Regions from separate parts of the Streptomyces olindensis genome, predicted to be linked through region 1. Evidence: riboswitches for the same ligand, from Rfam matches in the RefSeq annotation. Region 1 holds a riboswitch; the other holds the start of a gene.
The links. A riboswitch is a leader RNA that binds a small molecule or an ion and turns the genes downstream of it on or off. The one in region 1 is predicted to bind S-adenosylmethionine.
Positions count from the first base shown of each region.

Region 2: it holds a riboswitch for S-adenosylmethionine, as region 1 does, so the genes downstream of both, ABZ948_RS02865 (aminotransferase class V-fold PLP-dependent enzyme) here and thrC (threonine synthase) in region 1, are expected to answer to the same signal.

Region 1 is NZ_JBEYZD010000078.1:11,794-19,254, reverse strand. Features, by position in the region: gene ABZ948_RS34180 (carboxylesterase/lipase family protein) at 1-709, opposite strand, end outside; gene ABZ948_RS34175 (NADH:flavin oxidoreductase) at 795-1,916, opposite strand; gene groL (chaperonin GroEL) at 2,097-3,719, opposite strand; gene ABZ948_RS34165 (cold-shock protein) at 4,049-4,252, opposite strand; gene ABZ948_RS34160 (ubiquitin-like small modifier protein 1) at 4,700-4,975, opposite strand; gene thrC (threonine synthase) at 5,067-6,353, opposite strand; SAM riboswitch class I at 6,372-6,527, opposite strand; gene ABZ948_RS34150 (glucosyl-3-phosphoglycerate synthase) at 6,683-7,461, shown strand, end outside.
Region 2 is NZ_JBEYZD010000003.1:160,441-167,901, forward strand. Features, by position in the region: gene ABZ948_RS02845 (sensor histidine kinase) at 1-1,036, shown strand, start outside; gene ABZ948_RS02850 (response regulator transcription factor) at 1,033-1,698, shown strand; gene ABZ948_RS02855 (SLC13 family permease) at 1,756-3,171, shown strand; gene ABZ948_RS02860 (glycerate kinase) at 3,182-4,393, shown strand; gene ABZ948_RS02865 (aminotransferase class V-fold PLP-dependent enzyme) at 4,348-5,715, opposite strand; SAM riboswitch class IV at 5,877-5,993, opposite strand; gene trpD (anthranilate phosphoribosyltransferase) at 6,071-7,135, opposite strand; gene qcrB (cytochrome bc1 complex cytochrome b subunit) at 7,274-7,461, opposite strand, start outside.

The DNA.
Region 1 (7,461 bases):
GCTCGGCGGAGAAGAACGTCCCCGGCACGCTCTGCGCGATCGCCCGCCGGAACAGTCCGGACGTGCCCGCCATCGCCAGCAGCGAGGCCACGGACCCCGCGCCCGCGGACTCGCCGAAGACGGTGACCTGCTCCGGGTCGCCGCCGAACGCCTCGATGTTGTCCCGCACCCACTCCAGCGCGGCCACCTGGTCGAGCAGGCCGCGGTTGGCGGGCGCCCCCTCGATGTGGGCGAACCCCTCCATGCCGACCCGGTAGTTCAGGGACACGACGACGAGATCGCCGTCGGTGGCGATGTGCCGGGCGTCGTAGCCGGGACTGCCGGCGTGGCCGAGCTTGTAGGCACCGCCGTAGATCCACACCATCACGGGGCGGCGGGCCGCCGGGTCGGGGTCGGGGGTCCAGACGTTGACCGTGAGCCAGTCGTCGCCCTGGGGCACGTCGAACAGGCCCGGGCCGCCCATCAGGCCGAGGTCCTGCGGGGGCGGCGGGCCGAACGCGTGGGTGTCCCGTATGCCGTCCCAGGTGGGGGCGGGGCGCGGGGCCATGAAGCGGGCCTCGCCCACGGGGGGTGCGGCGAAGGGGATGCCGCGGAAGACGGCGAGCCCCTCCTCCCTGCGGCCCCGTACCGCCCCGGCGGTGGTGCGCACCACCGGGGCGGACCGCTCGGCCGGACCGTCCGCCGGCGGGCGGGACTCGGTCGTCGTCATCTGGATCTCCTCACGTGCCGGTGAACAGGCGCTCGGTCAGTGTCCTTGACTGACGCAAGCAGATCCAGAGCCTCGGGTGACGGGGTCAGGTGAGCGACTTCAGCGCGGCCGGGTCGTACGGCGCCAGGTCCGTGAAACGGCCGTCCAGGATCTTCCGGGCCCACTCGGGGTCCTGGAGCAGGGCGCGGCCGACGGCGACCATGTCGAACTCGTCGCGCTCGAAGCGGTCCAGGAGGTTGTCGAGGTCGCCGACCTCGGCGCCGTGGCCCTGGAAGGACTTGAGGAAGTCGCCTCCGTTCAGGCCGACCGAGCCGACGGTGATGGCGGGCTTGCCGGTGAGCTTCTTGGTCCAGCCGGCGAGGTTCAGGTCGGAGTCGTCGAACTCAGGCACCCAGTAGCGGCGCGTGGAGGCGTGGAAGGCGTCGACGCCGGCGGCGGCGAGCGGGGTCAGGATGGACTCCAGCTCCTCCGGGGTCTCGGCGAGGCGGGCGTCGTAGGCGTCCTGCTTCCACTGCGAGTAGCGGAAGATGACGGGGAAGTCGGCCGAGACGCTCTCGCGGACCGCCGCGACGATCTCCGCCGAGAACCTGGCGCGGGCGACCCGGTCGCCGCCGTAGGCGTCGGTGCGGCGGTTGGTGCCCTCCCAGAGGAACTGGTCGAGCAGGTAGCCGTGGGCGCCGTGGAGCTCCACGCCGTCGAAGCCGATGCGCTCGGCGGCGGCAGCGGCCTCGGCGAACGCGCCGATGACGGCGTCGATGTCGGCCTGCGTCATGACCTTGCCGGTGCCCTCGGTGCCGTCCGTGCGCACGCCGGAGGGGCCGACGGCCGGGGCGTCGGCGAAGGGCGGCTCGCCCTGCTTGCGGACCATGCCGATGTGCCACAGCTGCGGCACGATCGTGCCGCCCGCGGCGTGCACCGCCTCGGCGACCTTCGCCCAGCCCGCGAGCTGCTCCTCGCCGTGGAACCGCGGCACCCGGTCGCTCTGCCCGGCCGACTCGTGGCCGACGTAGGTGCCCTCGGTGACGATCAGACCGACTCCGGCGGCGGCGCGGCGCCCGTAGTAGGAGACGACGTCCTCACCGGGCACGCCGCCCGGGGAGAACATGCGCGTCATGGGCGCCATGGCGATCCGGTTGGGGACGGTCAGACCGCCCAGGGTGACGGGCCGGGACAGGATTTCGGCGGCGCGGGAGGCGGCGACGGTCACGTGGGGACTCCTCGGGAGGTACCGGACGGTATGTGCATACGCATAGGGCGCTCATTCCAACAGCCCGGCCCCGCCCATGGCATCCCGCCCCCACTGTGATCCCGGACACGCCCGAGGGCGGCACTCCCTGTCGGAACAGGGAGTGCCGCCCTCGGAAAGGACGTTGACCGACCGGGTCGATCAGAAGTCCATGTCACCGCCCGGCATGCCGCCGCCGGCGGGCGCGGCGGCCTTCTCCGGCTTGTCGGCGATGACGGCCTCGGTGGTGAGGAACAGCGCGGCGATGGAGGCGGCGTTCTGCAGCGCGGAACGGGTCACCTTCGCCGGGTCGATGATGCCCTCGGCGATCATGTCGACGTACTCGCCGGTCGCGGCGTTCAGGCCGTGGCCGACCTGGAGGTTGCGCACCTTCTCCACGACGACGCCGCCCTCGAGACCACCGTTGACGGCGATCTGCTTCAGCGGGGCCTCCAGCGCGAGCTTCACGGCGTTGGCGCCGGTCGCCTCGTCACCGTCGAGCTCCAGCTTCTCGAAGACCTGGGAGGCCTGCAGCAGGGCCACGCCACCACCGGCGACGATGCCCTCCTCGACGGCCGCCTTGGCGTTGCGCACGGCGTCCTCGATGCGGTGCTTGCGCTCCTTGAGCTCCACCTCGGTGGCGGCACCGGCCTTGATGACCGCGACACCGCCGGCGAGCTTCGCCAGGCGCTCCTGCAGCTTCTCGCGGTCGTAGTCCGAGTCGCTGTTCTCGATCTCGGCGCGGATCTGGTTCACGCGACCCTGGACCTGGTCGGCGGAGCCGGCACCGTCGACGATGGTGGTCTCGTCCTTGGTGATGACGACCTTGCGGGCCTTGCCCAGCAGGTCGAGCGTGGCGTTCTCCAGCTTGAGGCCGACCTCCTCGGAGATCACCTCGCCGCCGGTGAGGATGCCGATGTCCTGCAGCATCGCCTTGCGGCGGTCGCCGAAGCCCGGGGCCTTGACGGCGACGGACTTGAAGGTGCCGCGGATCTTGTTGACGACCAGGGTCGACAGGGCCTCGCCCTCGACGTCCTCGGCGATGATCAGCAGCGGCTTGCCCGACTGCATGACCTTCTCCAGGAGCGGGAGCAGGTCCTTGACGTTCGAGATCTTGGAGTTCGCGATCAGGATGTACGGGTCGTCGAGGACGGCCTCCATACGCTCCATGTCGGTCGCGAAGTACGCCGAGATGTAGCCCTTGTCGAAGCGCATGCCCTCGGTGAGCTCCAGCTCCAGACCGAAGGTCTGGGACTCCTCGACGGTGATGACGCCTTCCTTGCCGACCTTGTCCATGGCCTCGGCGATGAGCTCGCCGATCTGGGTGTCGGCGGCGGAGATGGAGGCCGTGGAAGCGATCTGCTCCTTGGTCTCGACGTCCTTCGCCTGCTCCAGCAGGGCGGCGGAGACGGCCTCGACGGCCTTCTCGATACCGCGCTTGAGGGCCATCGGGTTGGCGCCGGCGGCTACGTTGCGCAGGCCTTCCTTGACCAGGGCCTGGGCGAGAACGGTCGCGGTGGTCGTACCGTCACCGGCGACGTCGTCCGTCTTCTTGGCGACTTCCTTGACCAGCTCGGCGCCGATCTTCTCGTACGGGTCCTCGAGCTCGATCTCCTTGGCGATGGAGACACCATCGTTGGTGATCGTGGGCGCGCCCCACTTCTTCTCGAGGACGACGTTGCGGCCCTTGGGGCCGAGCGTCACCTTCACGGCGTCCGCGAGCTGGTTCATGCCGCGCTCGAGGCCGCGCCGCGCCTCCTCGTCGAACGCGATGATCTTGGCCATGTGAAGTGGTCCCTCCAGGACTGGGGGTGATTACTTCGGACCGCGCCCGCGCCCGCGACGGACGGCCCCGACCGGTGGTTCCTTGCCCCACCCGGTCCGTGGCCTCACCGACCCGGTCCTTACGTTGTCACTCTCACCTTCAGAGTGCTAACGCAATGATTAGCACTCGACCCCTGCGAGTGCAAGCGCCTCTCGGGGTTCGGGCGGGGCGCTCAGCCACCCGCGAACACCGTCCGGCAGGGCCTTCGAACAGGCCGAAGGGCCCGCACCCCGGGGGGTACGGGCCCTTCAGAGAAGACCGGTCGCTTGCGGTTGGTCGTGGAACGCGTTCAGCCGGCGACGCGAACCATGTCGGCCTGCGGACCCTTCTGGCCCTGCGAGATCTCGAACTCAACCCGCTGGCCCTCTTCCAGGGTGCGGTAACCGTCCATCTGGATCGCGCTGTAGTGGACGAAAACATCCGCACCACCGTCGACCGCGATGAAGCCGTACCCCTTCTCCGCGTTGAACCACTTGACGGTGCCCTGAGCCATGCCTAACTCCCCTATTACTGGCCCTTGCACAGATCCACACTTCGCGGATCCGGGTCAGACCTCACCCCCCACGGTTGGGGGCGTGCGCCGGAACGCGTCGACCGCGGCTGAATGTATCTGTCCAACTGCCGTCTGCAACAGGTCAATCGGACGAGAATTCTGGACGCACGGCATCCGGAATGTGGGGAGAATTCGTCTGAATTCAGGGCAAGTCGGGCCACACAAAGGGAACAAAAGCCGCGAAAGACACACACACTTTGGCTACATCTTGTCGGGCGTGCGGCAGGAATTCAGGGTTTCCGATCAGGGGATCGGCATCGCGTTCCCCAACTGTACCCCGCTCAACCACACTGAATTGCCCCCTCCGCTTCTCTCACGGAGGGGGCAATTCGATGAACTCTCGGTGACGACCGTTACCGCAAGTAACAATCGGGCCGGTCGACCGGTTCAGCCACCGGCGACGGCGGGGATGATCGACACGCCGGCACCGTCCGGCGTCGCCGTCTCCAGCCCCTGCTCGAACCGCACGTCGTCGTCGTTCACGTACACGTTGACGAACCGGCGCAGCTTGCCCTGGTCGTCCAGCACGCGGGCGGCGATCCCGGTGTGGTTCTTCTCCAGATCGGCGATGACCTCCCCGAGGGTCGCCCCCTCGGCGGCGACCTCGGCCTGCCCACCGGTGTAGGTACGCAGGATGGTGGGGATGCGAACGGTGACGCTCATGACTTCAAAACCTCCGGTTGGGTGACGCACCTGCTTTTAGGGGCGCGGGGAACTGCGCGACCAGCCCCCACCGGCCCGCAGGGAACAACGGTCAGACGAGCCCAGCGTCCCGGAACGACTCCAGGCTCGGGCGAATGGTCGCGGTCAGCCCCGTGCCCGCCACCGCGTCCAGCGTCTTGAGACCGTCCCCGGTGTTCAGCACCACGGTCGTCTTCGACGGGTCGAGCACCCCGTTGTCGATCAGCTTCTTCGTCACGCCCACCGTCACCCCACCGGCGGTCTCCGCGAAGACACCCTCCGTCCGGGCGAGGATCTTGATCGCCTCGACGACCTGCTCGTCGTTCACGTCCTCCACCGCGCCGCCCGTCCGCCGCGCGATATCCAGCACGTACGGCCCGTCCGCCGGGTTGCCGATCGCCAGCGACTTGGCGATCGTGTCCGGCTTCTGCGGCCGCACCACGTCGTGCCCGGCCTTGAACGCCGTCGACACCGGCGAGCAGCCCTCGGCCTGCGCACCGAAGATCTTGTACGGCTTGTCCTCGACGAGCCCGAGCTTGATCAGCTCCTGCAGACCCTTGTCGATCTTCGTGAGCTGGGAGCCGGAGGCGATCGGCACCACGATCTGGTCGGGCAGCCGCCAGCCGAGCTGCTCGCAGATCTCGTACGCCAGCGTCTTGGAGCCCTCGGCGTAGTACGGCCGCAGGTTGACGTTGACGAAGCCCCAGCCCTCGCCGGCCGGGTCGCCGATCAGCTCGGAGCAGAAGCGGTTCACGTCGTCGTAGTTGCCCTCGATGCCGACGAGCTCGCCGCCGTAGACCGCGGCCATGACGACCTTGCCCTGCTCCAGGTCGTGCGGGATGAACACGCAGGAGCGGAAGCCGGCGCGGGCCGCGGCGGCGCCCACGGCGCCGGCGAGGTTGCCGGTGGAGGAGCAGGAGAGCGTGGTGAAGCCGAAGGCGCGGGCGGCCTCCAGGGCCTGCGCGACGACGCGGTCCTTGAAGGAGTGCGTCGGGTTGCCCGAGTCGTCCTTCACGAACAGCTTTCCGGCCTCGACACCCAGCTCACGGGCGAGGTTGTCGGCCTTGATCAGCTTGGTCCAGCCCGGGTTGAGGTTCGGCTTGTCCGCCACGTCGGCCGGGACGGGCAGCAGCGGCGCGTAACGCCAGATGTTCGCGGGACCCGCTTCGATCTTCTTGCGCAGCTCCTCGGCGTCGTACGCGGAGAAGTCGTAGGCGATCTCCAGCGGGCCGAAACACTCCTCGCAGGCGAAGACCGGGCCGAGGGGTACCCGGTGACCGCACTCGCGGCAGCTCAGAGCAGCGGCCGGGCCGAGGTCGACGGTGGAGTTGGTGGTGCTTGCAACAGTCTGCACAGCCATGTGAGGCGAGGCCCTTTCTCCTCATCTTCCTCACGACGCATCTCGCCGTGAGACGGATTTGGCACCTTCCCTAGCCGGGAGCCTCGCGCTGTGGTCGCCAGTGACCTACGAGTACCGACTGGAGGGTTGCCGGGGCTTCATCGGGCCGTATCCCTCTGCCCCTCTGGATGAGCTGTATGTGGTTGTAAACGACGGTTGACCCCGGACATGCGATGGTCATCCGCGTTGTTCAAGACTGTAACCGACGACCAGGACCCTTGAGATAGTCGTCCGAACCGCGAGATGGCTCACAGTCCGTCCCGCCGAGAGAACGCTAAGGAGCCGCCACGGTGCTGGAAGAAGTCGAACGCTGGCTGAGCACCCGTTCCTGGTCCGCGACCGAGCGTCCGCTCCACCGGATCCTGGCCGCCAAGCAGCGCACGGGCCAGACGGTCAGCGTCGTGCTGCCCGCGCTCAACGAGGAGGAGACGGTCGGTGACATCGCCTCCGTCATCCGCCACGACCTGATGCGGCAGGTCCCGCTCGTCGACGAGCTGGTGGTCGTCGACTCGGGGTCGACCGACCGCACCTCGGAGGTGGCCGCCGCCGCGGGCGCGACGGTGGTGCACCGGGACACCATCCTGCCGCGGCTGCCCGCCGTGCCCGGCAAGGGCGAGGTGCTGTGGCGCTCGCTGCTCGTCACGCGCGGGGACATCGTCTGCTTCATCGACGCCGACCTGAGGGACTTCTCGTCCGACTTCGTCTCCGGGATCGTGGGCCCGCTGCTCACCGAGCCGGACGTGGATCTGGTGAAGGGCATGTACGACCGCCCGCTGGGCGGCGCTGCCGGGCAGGGCGGCCGGGTCACGGAACTGATGGCGCGCCCGCTGCTGAACATGCACTGGCCGCAGCTGGCCGGCTTCGTGCAGCCGCTCGGCGGGGAGTACGCCGCCCGCCGCTCGCTGCTGGAGCAGCTGCCGTTCCCCGTCGGGTACGGCGTCGAGCTGGGCATGCTGGTCGACGCGCTGCACCTGGTGGGCCTGGACGCCCTCGCCCAGGTGGACGTCGGGGTGCGCAAGCACCGGCACCAGGACGGGCAGGCGCTGGGCCGGATGGCCGCCGCGATCTA
Region 2 (7,461 bases), on a different contig from region 1:
CGGAGTGCTGCGGCGGCCGCAGGGCGAGATCCGCTGGGCCAAGGTCACGGTGGGGCGGCCGGGGCAGGAGCCCGACTCCGCGTTCGTCGTCGCCTTCCACCCGGAGCGGGAGCAGGCGCGCGTGAACACCGTCTTCCGCACGCTCCTCGTCATCTCCGCGGTCGCCCTGCTGCTGACCACCGGCATCGCCTGGGCGGTCGCCGGGCGGATCCTCAAGCCGGTGCGGGTGGTGCGCACGGCGGCGGCGCAGCTCACCGAGCAGGACCTCACGCGCCGGATCCCGGTGCACGGCCACGACGACATAGCGGCCCTCGCCGAGACGTTCAACGGCATGCTCGACCGGCTGGAGCGGGCCTTCGCCGCGCAGCGCGAGTTCGTCGACGACGCCGGCCACGAGCTGCGCACGCCCATCACCATCGTGCGCGGCCACCTGGAACTGATGGGCGACGACCCGGCCGAACGCGAGGAGACCGTCCGGCTGGTCACCGACGAGCTGGACCGGATGAGCCGCATCGTCGAGGACCTGCTGCTGCTCGCCAAGGCCGTGCGCCCCGACTTCGTCACGCCCGAGCCGGTCCAGGTCGCCGAACTCACCGCCGACGTCTACGTCAAGGCCCGCACCCTGGGCGAGCGCGACTGGCGGCTCGACGGGGTCGCCGACCTGGAGGCCGAGCTGGATCCGCAGCGGATCACCCAGGCCATGGTGCAGCTCGCGCAGAACGCGGTGCAGCACACCGTGACCGGCCAGACCATCCGCATCGGCTCCCGCACCGACGGCCCCGACCTGGAGCTGTACGTCGCCGACTCCGGGCCGGGCGTGCAGCCCCAGGACCGCGAGGTGATCTTCGAGCGCTTCCGGCGCGGCACGGCCCGCCGCGGCGCCCGCGGCTCCGGCGCCGGACTCGGGCTGTCCATCGTCAAGGCGATCGCGGAGGGCCACCGGGGCCGGGTACGGCTCCATGACACGCCCGGGGGCGGCGCCACCTTCGCCCTCGTCCTGCACACGCACCGGGGACCGGAAGGGGACCTGACGTGAACCGCATCCTCATCGTCGAGGACGAGGAGCGCATCGCCGCCTTCGTGGAGAAGGGCCTGCGCTCCAACGGCTTCACCACGACCGTCGTCACCGACGGGGACGCGGGGTACGAGTACGCCCTGACCGGCGGCTTCGACCTCGTCGTCCTGGACATCGGGCTGCCCGGCCGGGACGGCTTCACCGTCCTGCGCGAGTTGCGCGAGGCGCGGGTGACGGTGCCGGTGATCGTGCTGACCGCGCGGGACTCCGTGCGGGACACCGTGGCCGGTCTTGAGGGCGGCGCCGACGACTGGATGACCAAGCCGTTCCGGTTCGAGGAGCTGCTCGCGCGGGTGCGGTTGCGGCTGCGCACGGCGGCGCGGGCGCCGGAGGTGACGGTGCTCAGGTCGGGCTCCCTGAGCCTCGATCTCCGCACGCGGCGGGCCCGGTCCGGGGAGCGCACGGTCGATCTGACGGCACGTGAGTTCGTGCTGCTGGAACTGTTCCTGCGGCACCCCGGGCAGGTGCTGTCCCGGGAGCAGATCCTGTCCCATGTGTGGGGGTACGACTTCGACCCGGGGTCCAACATCGTGGACGTGTACGTGCGGACGCTGCGGAAGAAGCTGGGGGCGGAGCGGGTGGAGACGGTGCGGGGGATGGGGTACCGGCTTCCCACCGGGTGAAGTTCCTTTCATGTCCGGCTCATCGACGGCTCACCCCCGGGATGAACCCTCGATGACGTGACATGGAACCCACGCGCTCTCACCGCCCTGTGCGTCGCGCTGTCGTTGTGCGCGCTGCTCGCCGTCCCCGTGAACTTCCCGGGGCTCGGCGGCGACGCCCGGTTCACTCTCGCCGTGTTCGCGCTCGCGACCTGCGCGTGGATCGGGACGTCGATCGACGACACCTACATCGCCCTGGGCGCCGGGCTCGCGCTCACCGTGACCGGGGTGATCAGCAGCGACACCCTGTTCGGGACGCTCGGTGACGCCACCGTCTGGCTGTTGATCTGCGCGTTCGTGCTGGCGGCCGCGGTCAGCCGGACCGGGCTCGCGGGCCGGGCGGCGGTGTTCCTGGTCAGCGGGGCACGCAGCGTGCGGCAGCTGGTGCATCTGACCACCGCGGCCCTGGTCGTCACGGCGTTCGCGGTGCCCGCCACCTCGGGCCGGGCCGCGCTCGCGCTGCCGGTGTTCCTCGCCCTGGCGAAGGTCCTCGCCGACCGGAAACGACTGGTCGTGATGCTGGCGTTGCTGTTCCCGACCGTGATCCTGCTGTCGGCGGTGGCGACCCTGATCGGCGCGGGCGCGCATCTGATCACCGTGTCGGTGCTGTGGGAGACGACCGGGCAGCACATCGGCTTCACCGAGTGGCTGCTGCTGGGGCTGCCGCTGGCCGTGGTCTCCTCGCATCTGGCCGCCGAGCTGGTCCTGCTGACGACGACCCGGCGGGCGGACCGCCAAGGGCCCGTCCGCATCACCCCCGAGCAGATCCAGGAGCACAGCGAGCAGCCGGTGACCGGCCCCTGGAGCCAGGCCGAGAAGCGCTGCGCCCTGCTCCTCGCCACGGTGGTGCTCCTGTGGTGCAGTGAGCCGCTGCACCGGGTCCCGCCGGCGCTGGTCGCGCTGATCGGCGCCGTCATCGCCTCCTCGCCCGCCCTCGGCACCGTGCGCCTGAAGGACGCGCTGAAGACCGTCCCCTGGTCGCTGCTGCTGTTCATGGCGGCGACGATGGCGATGGGCGTCGCGCTCGCCGACTCCGGAGCGGCGCGGTGGCTGGTCTCCGGGCTGCCGGCGAACGAGTCCCCGGTGGTGTTCCTGGCGATCGTGATCGCCGTCAGCACGGCGGCCCATCTGGTCCTGCAGTCCCGCTCGGCCCGTTCCTCGGTCCTGGTGCCGCTGGTCGTGGCCGCCGCCGTCGGCGTCGGGGTCAACCCGGTCGCCGCCGCGCTCGCCTCCACCGCCGCCGCGGGCTTCTGCCACACCCTGCCCGCCTCGGCGAAGCCGGTCACGCTCTTCGCGCAGCTCCCCGGCACCCCCACCTACACCCCGCGCGACCTGCTGCGGCTGTCCGCCTTCCTGGCGCCGACGACCGCCGCCCTCGTCCTGCTCTTCGCCGTCGCGGTGTGGCCGCTGCTCGGCGTCTCCGTCACCCGTTAAGGAGCCCTCCATGCTGACCCGTGTCGTCGTAGCCCCCAGCGGCTTCAAGGAGTCCCTGTCGGCCGAGGCCGCCGCCGACGCCATCGCGGCCGGTGTGCGCCGTGTCCTGCCCGACGCCGAGCTGGACCTCGTCCCGCTGGTGGACGGCGGCGAGGGCACGGCCCTGGCCCTGGCCGCCGCCACCGGCGGCAGGATCGTCACCGTGCCCGCGACCGGACCGGTCGGGGAGACCATCGCCGCCCACTTCGCCCTCCTGGGCGACGGGGACACCGCCGTGGTGGAGATGGCGGCGGTCGCCGGCCTCTCCCTCGTCCCGCGCGACCTGCGCGACCCGGGCGCCACCACCACGTACGGTGTCGGCGAACTGCTCCGTTCCGCGCTCGACTCCGGCGTACGGCGGATCCTCGTCGGCTGCGGCGACTCTGGCACCTCGGACGGGGGCGCGGGCGCGCTCCAGGCGCTGGGCGCCCGCCTCCTGGACGAGAACGGCCAGGAACTCCCGCCCGGCGGCCGGGAGTTGATTCGCCTGCACCGCATCGACGCGAGGGGCCTGGACCCCCGCCTGGCGGACGTGGAACTGCTCGTCGCCTGCAACCCCTACAACGTGCTGTGCGGCGAACGCGGTGTGGCCCGGGTCTTCGGACCGCAGAAGGGCGCGACGCCCGCGCAGGTGGAGGAGTTGTCGGCCGCTCTGGAGAACTGGGCCTTCGTCCTCACCCGGGACGTCGCCGTCCCGGACACCAACCTCCGGTACGGCCCCGGAACCGGAGCCTCCGGCGGCCTGGGAGCCGGCCTCGCAGCCCTCGGCGCCCGCCTCCTGCCCCGCTTCGACGTGCTGCTGGACCACCTCGACCTGGACGCCCGCCTGGCCCGCGCCGACCTGGTCGTCACCGCCGAGGGCGCCCTGGACCACCAGACGCCCCGGGGCAAGGTCCCGGCCGAGGTGGCCCGCCGGGCCAAGCTCCACGGCCGTCCGGTCCTGGCCCTGGCGGGCACACTCGGCGAGGGCGCGCACGAGGTGCCCGGCGTGGACGCCTGCCACGGCATCCTGCCGGCCCCCATGGAGCTGGCCGAGGCGCTGCTCCGGGCGAGCGAACTGCTCACCGACGCCACCGAACGGGCCCTGCGGATGATCGTCCTGGGCGCCCGGCTACCGCTCGCTGCCGACCGGGCTGTTCACGCGGAGGTGTCCGGCACGCAACGGCCGTCCTCCGTGCGGTAGTTCCACTTGGCCCCGTCCGTCACCAGCTCCCGCACGGCCCGCACGAACCGCTCGACATGCTCGTCCGGCGTACCGGCGCCGAAGCTCACCCGGATGGCGTTGAGGGACTTCTCCCCCGGCGCGGCCTCGGGCGCCCCGCACTCGCCCTGCGTCTGCGGGTCGCTGCCGAGCAGCGTGCGCACCAGCGGGTGGGCGCAGAACAGCCCGTCCCGGACTCCGATGCCGTACTCGGCGGAGAGCGCGGCGGCGAAGTGGGAGCTGTTCCAGCCGTCGACGACGAAGGAGATCACGCCGACGCGCGGGGCGTCGTCCCCGAAGAGGGAGAGGACCCGCACCTGAGGCACCTCGGCGAGTCCCGCGCGCACCTTCTCGACCAGGTACTGCTCGCGGGCGACCAGGGTGTCGAAGCCCGCCTCGGTGAGGGCCTTGCAGGCGGAGGCGATGGAGTAGGCGCCGATGACGTTCGGGGAACCGGCCTCGTGGCGGGCGGCGCTGTCGTGCCACTCCACGTCCACTCCCCCGTCCGTGCGGCGCGAGACCTTCCGGGAGGCGCCGCCGCCCGCGAGGTACGGCTCGGCCTCGCGCAGCCAGTCGGACCGTCCGGCCAGGACGCCGGAGCCGAAGGGCGCGTACAGCTTGTGCCCGGAGAAGGCGACCCAGTCGACGTCGAGGTCCCGGACGGAGACCGGGTGGTGCGGGGCCAGCTGGGCGGCGTCCAGCACGATCCGGGCGCCGTGGGCGTGGGCGGCCGTCGCGAGCTCCCGTACGGGCCACAGCTCGCCGGTGACGTTCGAGGCGCCGGTGACGCAGACCAGGGCCGGGCCGTAGGGCTCCCGGTCGGCGAGGGCGCGCTCCAGGGTCTCGACGGCCTCGCGGTGACTCCTCGGGGCGTCGAGGTACGTGACACGGGCGTCGCGCCAGGGCAGCAGGGAGGCGTGGTGCTCGGTCTCGAACACGAAGACCTGGCAGTCGTCCGGCAGGGCGGCGGCGAGGAGGTTGAGGGAGTCGGTGGTGGAGCGGGTGAACACCACCTGGTCGTCCGCGCGGCAGTCGAGGAACTCGGCGACGGTCCGGCGGGCGTTCTCGAACAGGTCCGTCGACAGCTGGGAGAGGTACCCGGCGCCGCGGTGGACGCTGCCGTAGTACGGCGCGTAGGCGGCGACGTCGTCCCAGACCCGCTGGAGGGCCGGGGCGCTGGCGGCGTAGTCGAGCGCGGCGTAGGTGACCTCGCCGCCGATGACGAGCGGCACGGTGACATCCCGCCCCAGAACGGGCAGCGGGGCACAAACGGACTGGTCTGCGGCAACGGTGGAGACGGACATGGGTGAACTCCCGTGAGATCAGGTGAATCCGCCCGCGAGCCCAGAGGGCTGCCAGCGGGGGTGAAAGGAAGAAGGGATGCGGAGGCGGGGCTCTGCGGCCCTATCGCATTCGCTGACTCACGGAGAACTCCTCGACGACCAGGACCCCTGGTATGGCGAGGGGTCCGCGCTTGCCACAGACCTCGCTGCCTGCGGCCTGGTCTTCACCCGGGGCACCCCGCCACGGACGGAGGGTTGCCGGACAGTCGGCCGGGGCCTCATGACTGTCACTCATGACCTGGACAGGAACGTACGCGAAAAGATCGGCGCCCCGCAACCCGAGTCCGGATCGCGGGACGCCGTACGTCGTGCCCGTCTACTGGTTGCTGGCGGCCACCCACCGCTCCAGGGTCCGCTTGGCGGCCCCGGAGTCGATCGACTCGGCCGCCTTCGCCATGCCCGCGCCGATCTGCTCGGCCAGCGTCCCCGGGCCCGGCTCCAGCGCCACCAGCGCCGCCGCCGAGTTCAGCAGCACGGCGTCCCGGACCGGGCCCCTCTCGCCGTCCAGCAGCCGGCGGGCGACCTCGGCGTTGTAGGAGGCGTCCGCGCCCCGCAGCGCCTCGACCGGGACCAGCTCGATGCCGACCTCGCGCGGGTCGAAGGCCTCCTCGGTGACCTTGCCGTCCCGGACGACCCAGACCCGCGACGTGGCCGTGGTGGTCAGCTCGTCGAGGCCGTCGTCGCCGCGGAAGACCAGGGACGAGTGGCCGCGCTCGGCGAAGACGCCGGCGACGATCGGCGCCATGCGCGGGTCGGCCACACCGACGGCCTGGGCTCTCACCTTCGCGGGGTTGGTCAGCGGACCGAGGACGTTGAAGATCGTCCGGATGCCCAACTGGCCACGGGCCGCGCCCGCGTACCGCATCGACGGGTGGAACTTCGCCGCGAAGCAGAAGGTGATCCCGGCCTCCTCCGCGACCCCGGCCACCCGGTGCGTCGGCAGCTCCAGGTTGACGCCGAGCTTCTCCAGGACATCCGAGGCGCCGGAGGCCGAGGACGCGGCGCGGTTGCCGTGCTTGACGACCTTCGCGCCCGTGCCGGCGACGACGATCGCCGACATCGTGGAGATGTTGACGGTCTTCGCGCCGTCGCCGCCCGTGCCGACGATGTCGACCGCCGGGCCCGGCACCTCGATGACGTTGGCGTGCTCGTACATCGCCCGGACGAACCCGGCGATCTCCTCGACCGTCTCGCCCTTGGCGCGCAGCGCCACCACGAACCCGGCGATCTGCGCGTCCGTCGCCTCTCCGCGCATGATCAGGTCCATCGCCCAGGCGGTGTCGTCGGCGGTCAGGTCCCGGCCTTCCAGCAGGCCGTTCAACAGCAGGGGCCAGGAGCGGCCCGCCGCGGTGTCGCCTCCAGCGGGGGTCACAGCGCTCATAAGCCGCTCCAGGATCAGGCGTCCCGCACTACGGGACGAGAGTCTCAACGAGGTCCACCCTATCCAGCCCCGGGGCACGACGAGGGGCCCCGTCCGGTGTTCGGACGGGGCCCCTCGCGTGGCGTGGCGACGCAGTGATCAGTGGTGGCCGTGGCCGCTCGTGATCTCCCGGTACTCCTCGGCGGTCGGCTTCGGAATCTGGGCGCCCTCGCCGTAGTAGGCGTCGCTGAGCTTGGCGCGCAGCTTCTCGGAGCCCTTCAGCTTGCGCTCGACACCGTTCTCGTCGACCGTCGGGCCGAGTTCGACCGGCTGGTACTGCTCGTGCG